2 linked regions of the Solidesulfovibrio magneticus RS-1 genome follow. The main gene of each other region encodes a partner of the protein of the gene in region 2 in a complex. Links are inferred from orthologs where the notes say so. Each region holds a gene or a part of one and is shown on either strand. Other genes may lie near its edges. The genes, in order: tsaD and tsaE.

Region 1 (3,234 bases), 440 kb from region 2 along the record:
CGGGGCCTTTGCCGCCCAGGCTTGAGGAGAACAGCCATGCCGCAGATCACCGTCACCGAACACCTGCTGTTGCATCAGAAAGAATCCCCCATGGCCTCGGGCCGCTTCACGCGGCTGCTCAACGACCTGATCCTGGCCGCCAAGATCATCTCCCGGGAAGTCAGCAAGGCAGGCCTTGTCGACGTGCTGGGCTTTACCGGCGAGGTCAACGTCCAGGGCGAGCAGGTCCAAAAGCTCGACGAATACGCCAACAAGGTGCTGATCCACCGGATGGAGCGGGCCGGGGTGCTGTGCGCCATCGCCTCCGAGGAAAACGCCGACATCGTGCGTATCCCCGACCAGTTCCCCAAGGGCGATTATTTCCTCATCTTCGATCCCCTGGACGGCTCCTCCAACATTGACGCCAACGTCAACGTTGGCACCATCTTTTCCATCTACCGCGTGGCCGAGGGGTGCTCCGGCGACAAGCTGTGCGATCTGCTCATGCAGGGCGCCAAGCAGGTGGCCGCCGGCTACTTCCTCTACGGCACCTCCACCATGCTCGTGTACACCACCGGCCGGGGCGTCCATGGCTTCACCCTGGACCCCAGCGTCGGCGAGTTCCTGCTGTCCCACCCCGACATCCGCACTCCGGAGACCGGCAAGGTCTATTCCGTCAACGAGGCCTACTGGTCCTACTGGGACGAGCCCACCCGCGAGATCGTCAGCGCCTTCAAGGGCACGGACAACCCGCGCGGCCAGCCCTACGGCGGCCGCTACATCGGGTCGCTGGTGGCCGACTTCCACCGCAATCTCCTCTACGGCGGCATTTTCCTCTATCCCGCCGACACGCGCGACCCCAAAAAGCCTCAGGGCAAGCTCCGCCTTTTGTGCGAGGCCAATCCCCTGGCCTTTGTCATCGAACAGGCCGGCGGCGCGGCCACCGACGGCGAGCGCGACATCCTGTCCATCGAACCCGAGGAGCTGCATCAACGGGTGCCGCTTTTTATCGGTAGCAAAAACGACGTGGCCAAGGTCATGGAAATCTACGGCCGGGCCAGGAAAGCTTAAGCAACATGCTTTGTCTTGGCATTGAGACGTCCTGCGACGAGACGGCCGTGGCGCTTTTCGAAAACGGCCGTCCCGTCCTGGAAAAACTCGCTTCCCAGGCCGATCTCCATGCCGTCTTCGGGGGCGTGGTGCCGGAGCTGGCCTCGCGAGAGCATTTGCGCCGCCTGGGGCCGCTGTTGCAGGCCCTTTTCGCCGCATCCGGACGAAGCCTTGCCGACGTTGACGCCATTGCCGTGGCTCGGGGGCCGGGCCTGCTCGGCAGCCTGCTGGTGGGGCTGGCCGCGGCCAAGGGGCTGAGCCTGGCTACGGGCAAGCCGCTCATTGGCGTGGACCATCTCCACGCCCATCTCCTGGCCGCGACCATCGGCCGGGACGTGGCCTTTCCGGCCCTGGGGCTCCTGGTTTCGGGCGGCCATACCCAGATCGTGCGCCTGGAATCGGCCCTGTCCCTGGAGGTGCTCGGCCGCACCCTGGACGACGCCGCCGGCGAGGCCTTTGACAAGGCCGCCAAGTCGTTCAATCTGCCGTACCCCGGCGGCGTCTACATCGACGTGCTGGGCCGGGGGATCGCGCCGGACAAGACCCTTTTCCCGCGTCCGTTCCTGGATAACGATCATTTCGACTTCAGCTTCAGCGGCCTCAAGACCGCCGTGGCGTCCTATGCCGCCGCCCATCCCGAACTGCGTGCCGGCAGCCTGGCCGAGGCGGGCGGGGCCATCGACCCCGAGGCCTGGCCCATGGCCTTGCGGCGGGCCTGTTCTTCGCTCAATTTCGCCATTGCCGAGACGCTGCGCATCAAGTTCGAGCGGGCCTTGGATCGGCAGCCCGGACCGCCGGCCAGCCTCATCGCCGCTGGCGGCGTGGCCGCCAACGGTCCCATCCGGGCCATGCTGGCCGATCTGGCCGCCCGACGCGGCCTGCCGCTCTATTTGCCCGAGCCGGCCCTTTGCGCCGACAACGCCGTCATGATCGCGGCGGCAGGCAGCCGGCTGGCCGAGGCGGGCTATGCCCATGACCTGGCGCTGACTGCCGTCCCCCGGGGACGAAAGGTGCCCTGGGACTATGCCGGCGGACCGTCCGGCAAGGCGGCATCGGTTGACAGCGCCTCGCCGGCGCAATAGGTTCGCACGATTACGGCCCTTGAGTATGACGGCAAACGGCGCGACCCGCCGTCCCGATAACGCCAGAAACCCGACCGCCCCGGCGGTCGGCCAGACCATGAAAGGAGAGCATCCATGGCCATCCAACTGAGCGACGCCAACTTCGAAGCCGAAGCCCTGCAGTGCGACCTGCCCGTTCTGGTGGATTTCTGGGCGCCCTGGTGCGGGCCGTGCCGCGCCATGGGTCCGGTCATCGACGAACTGGCCAACGAGTACACCGGCCAGGTCAAGGTGGCCAAGATGAACGTCGACGAAAACCCGAGCACCCCGAGCAAGTACGGCATCCGCGCCATCCCCACCCTGATCCTGTTCAAGGGCGGCGAAGTGGTGGAGCAGATCACCGGTGCCGTGTCCAAAAGCTCGATCAAGGAAATGCTCTCCCAGAAGGCGCTCTAATCCATGAAACGATTCGACGCCGTCGTGATCGGGGGCGGCCCGGCCGGCATCACGGCCGCCCTGTATCTGGCCCGGTCCGACGTGTCCGTTGCCATGATCGAAAAGCTCTCGCCGGGCGGCCAGATGCTCATGACGCATCTGATTGAGAACTATCCGGGCTTCCCGGATGGCATCGAGGGCTGGAAGCTGGCCGACGCCATGGCCGCCCACCTGGGGCATTATGCCGTCGAGCGCATCAATGACGAGGTCACGGCCATCGAGTCCGAAGGCGGACTGCATCGCATCCGCGTTGGCGGCGAGGTGGTCGAGGCCAAGGCCGTGGTGCTGTGCACCGGCGCGCGCTACAAGCGCGTCGGCATCCCCGGCGAGCGCGAACTGGCCGGCCGGGGCGTGTCCTACTGCGCCCTGTGCGACGGCAATTTCTTCAGGAACCAGACTGTGGCCGTCATCGGCGGCGGCAACTCGGCCCTGGAGGAATCGCTGTATCTGGCCCGGCTGGTGAAAAAGCTCTACCTGATCCATCGTCGCGACGATTTTCGTGGCCAGAAATGCTTTCAGGATCGCTGCTTCACCCATCCGGTCATCGAGGTGTTGCGTTCCACGGTCGTGTGCTCCATTTCCGGCGGCG
Region 2 (3,160 bases):
AGGGCAGCGCCGGCCGGGTGGTTGTGGTCGGCGGCAGCCGGGGGCTTACCGGCGCGCCGCTTCTGGCCGGCCTTGGGGCGCTTCGGGCCGGCTCGGGGCTGGTCAGCGTGGCCTGTCCCGGCGCGGTGGAAATCGCGCTCAAGGCCGGTTTTCCCGACGTCATGACCATGCCCATGGGCACGTGCGGCCATTTCACGGCTGCCGAGGCCCAGGCCGTGCGCGAGTTTGCCGCCGGAGCCGGGGCCCTCGCCCTGGGGCCGGGCCTGGGCCGCCATCCCGACACGGCCGGTTTTTTGACCGCGCTTTTGCCCCTGCCCTGCCCCTTGGTCTTGGACGCCGACGCCCTGCATTTCTTGGCCGACGACCGCGAACTGGCGGCAAAAATAGAAAATAACGCCGTCATGACGCCCCATCCCGGCGAGGCGGCCCGGCTGCTCGGCACGGACATCCCCGGCGTGGAGGCCGACCGGATGGCCTCGGCCCGGGAACTGGCCGCGCGCTACGGCTGCGTGGCCGTGCTCAAGGGGCCGGCCACGGTGGTGGCCACACCCGAAGGCTATGTGGCCGTCAGCCCCGTCATCGCCCCGAATTTGGCCGTGGGCGGCTCGGGCGACGTGCTCTCGGGACTGCTGGCCAGTCTGCTGGCGCGCCGTCTTTCCCCCTTGCTCGCCGCAAGCCTTGCGGTGTATTGGCATGGTCGCGCCGGCGAAGCCCTCGCCGACGCCTATCCCGCACGGGGCAACCTGGCCTCGGAAATCGCCGACATGCTGCCCCGGGCCGCAACGGAGTAACGGATGCTCACAGCCAAGGACGTGATGACCGCAAACGTCGTCACCATCAACGAAGACACGGACATCACCGCCGCCGCCACGCTGCTTTTTGAAAAGGGCTACAACGGCGTGCCCGTGGTCAACGCCGCCGGCAAACTGACCGGCATTCTCTGCCAGGCCGATCTGGTGGCCCAGCAAAAAAAGCTGTCCCTGCCCTCGGTGTTCTCCCTGCTCGACGGTTTCATTCCCCTGGGTTCCATGAAGGACCTGGACCGGGAAGTGGAAAAGATGTCGGCCCTGACCGCGTTTCACGCCATGACCGCCAAACCGGTCACCGTGACCCCGGAAACGCTTATCGACGAAGTGGCCACGCTCATGACCGAAAAGGGCTACCACACCATTCCGGTCGTCTCCGGCGACGCCATCGTCGGCATCATCGGCATGCGCGACATCCTGGGCACGCTGCTCAAAAAGTAGCCCGGGACATGGACCCCAGCCAACCAGCGCGCCTGCGGCTGCCGGACGAGGCGGCCACACTGGAACTCGGCCGTATTTTGGCCGAAATCCTGGCCAACCCGGCCACCCGGGCCGCCCTGCTCTTGCGCGGCGACCTCGGATCAGGCAAAACCACCCTCGTCCGGGGACTGGCCGGGGCGTTGCCCGGCGGCGACGAGGCCGAGGTGGCCAGTCCAAGTTTCAATATCGTCAATGTCTACCCGACCCGGCCCGAGGTGTTCCACGTCGATCTCTACCGGATTCCCGGCGGCGATCCCTGCGTGGAGGAGCACCTGGAAGCGGCTTTGGAAAACCAGGCCGTGGCGGTCGTGGAATGGGCGCAGCATCTGTCCCGGGCGCTTGCGCCGCCGGATCGCCTGGAATGCGACTGGCTGCCGGTCCCCTCGGGGAGGCTGTGCGAATTGACTGCCCACGGGCGGCGGGGCGCGGCGGCCCTGACCGCCTTGATCGCGGCCTGTCCGAACCTGCTTGACCGCTAGCAGGCCGGGCAAGGACGCTTTTCCCGAATCATCGGAGGCTTCCATGCGGATTATGGTGCAAAAATACGGCGGCACGTCGGTCAAGGGCCTGGAGCGCATGCGCCTGGTCCTGGCCCGCATCCAGAAGGCCCATCAAGAGGGCTTCAAGGTCGTCGTGGCCCTCTCGGCCATGTCCGGCGAGACCAACCGGCTCCTCGACATGGCCAAGGAATTTTCCCCCAATCCCGATCCGGCCGAACTCGACGTGCTGGTCACCACCGGCGAACAGGCGTCCGTGGCGCTATTCGCCATGTTGTGCAAGGACGCCGGACTGCGCGCCCGGTCGCTGCTCGGGTTCCAGATTCCCATCACCACCAATTCCAATTTCTGCCGCGCCCGCATCATGGACATCGACACCCAGCGTCTGCGCGGCCTGCTGGAGGATTACGACGTGCTGGTGGTGGCCGGCTTCCAGGGCGTGGACTGCCTGGGCCGTCTGACGACGCTCGGCCGTGGTGGCTCGGACACCACGGGCGTGGCTCTGGCCGCCGCCCTGGAGGCCGAGGTCTGCGAGATCTACACCGACGTCAACGGCGTCTACACCACCGACCCCAACCTGTGCAGCAACGCCCGCAAGCTCGACCGCATCTCCTATGACGAGATGCTGGAATTCTCCAGCATGGGGGCCAAGGTCCTGCAAATCCGTTCGGTGGAGTTCGCCAAGAAATTCAACGTGCCGGTCCGCGTCCGCTCGACGTTCACCGACGATCCCGGCACCCTGGTCACTTTGGAGGATACGGAAATGGAAGACGTCCTGGTTTCGGGCATCGCCTACGACAAGGACCAGTGCCGCATCACGGTGCGCAACGTCATGGACCGCCCGGGCGTCGCCGCCGCCATCTTCGCCCCCATCGCCGAAGCCGGCATCCTGGTCGACATGATCATCCAGAACACCGGACGCGAAGGCCGCACAGACATGACCTTCACCATCTCCCGGGGCAACCTCGACAAGACCCTGGCCATTCTCGAAAAGCTCAAGCCCGAGATCGGCGCGGCCGAGATCCAGCACGACACCAACGTCTGCAAGGTCTCGGTCATTGGCGTGGGCATGCGCAGCCACTCCGGGGTCGCCTCCATGATGTTCACGATCCTGAAAAAGGAGAACATCAACATCCTCATGATCGCCACCTCCGAAATTAAGATTACCTGCCTCATCGAGGAAAAGTACCTCGAACTGGCCGTTCGGACCCTGCACGACGCCTTCGGGCTATCCCAGGCTCCCACCCCGGCCTGCTAGCGCCCGCCCGGTCAGCCCCGACGACGCTGACCAGGACGGAACGCCGGCATTGCCGCGTTTTCCGCGAAGAGCCTGACACCTCTTCCGAAAACGCGGCAAGGCAGGTTCCCCCGCGAAAC

The links.
Region 1: the proteins of tsaE (region 2) and tsaD are in contact, whole or in part, in a crystal structure (PDB 6N9A), measured with the Thermotoga maritima proteins. The link is inferred for Solidesulfovibrio magneticus RS-1 from one-to-one orthologs. Residues at the interface, in WP_004082108.1 of Thermotoga maritima: Leu37, Gly38, Lys46, Lys57, Val59, Lys60, Ser61, Thr63, Phe64, Thr65, Leu66, Met67, Val69, Pro71, Tyr82, Arg83, Leu84, Asp86, Asp88, Phe89, Asp93, Ile128, Asp130, Glu131, Arg134; in WP_004082750.1 of Thermotoga maritima: Cys10, Asp11, Arg49, His50, Leu82, Gly84, Gly135, Gly136, Glu154, Thr155, Leu156, Asp157, Asp158, Ser159, Glu162, Asp165, Lys166, Arg169, Leu170, Tyr175, Lys213, Thr214, Leu217, Tyr218, Gln221, Arg222, Asn324.

The regions. Positions count from the first base shown.
Region 1 is NC_012796.1:2,436,325-2,439,558, forward strand. Bases 195-3,113 are described here. They hold tsaD (tRNA (adenosine(37)-N6)-threonylcarbamoyltransferase complex transferase subunit TsaD), read left to right. Parts: upstream 195-1,055; coding sequence 1,056-2,171; downstream 2,172-3,113. Other genes in these bases: fbp (class 1 fructose-bisphosphatase), read left to right, coding at 195-1,050; trxA (thioredoxin), read left to right, coding at 2,286-2,606; trxB (thioredoxin-disulfide reductase), read left to right, coding at 2,610-3,113. In the rest of the region: more of fbp, read left to right, coding at 37-194; more of trxB, read left to right, coding at 3,114-3,234.
Region 2 is NC_012796.1:1,995,467-1,998,626, reverse strand. The notes cover bases 166-3,010. They hold tsaE (tRNA (adenosine(37)-N6)-threonylcarbamoyltransferase complex ATPase subunit type 1 TsaE), read left to right. Parts: upstream 166-1,255; coding sequence 1,256-1,765; downstream 1,766-3,010. Other genes in these bases: DMR_RS08410 (aspartate kinase), read left to right, coding at 1,809-3,010; DMR_RS08420 (CBS domain-containing protein), read left to right, coding at 795-1,247; DMR_RS08425 (NAD(P)H-hydrate dehydratase), read left to right, coding at 166-791. Outside these bases: more of DMR_RS08425, read left to right, coding at 1-165; more of DMR_RS08410, read left to right, coding at 3,011-3,041. UniProt on the Escherichia coli protein: Required for the formation of a threonylcarbamoyl group on adenosine at position 37 (t(6)A37) in tRNAs that read codons beginning with adenine.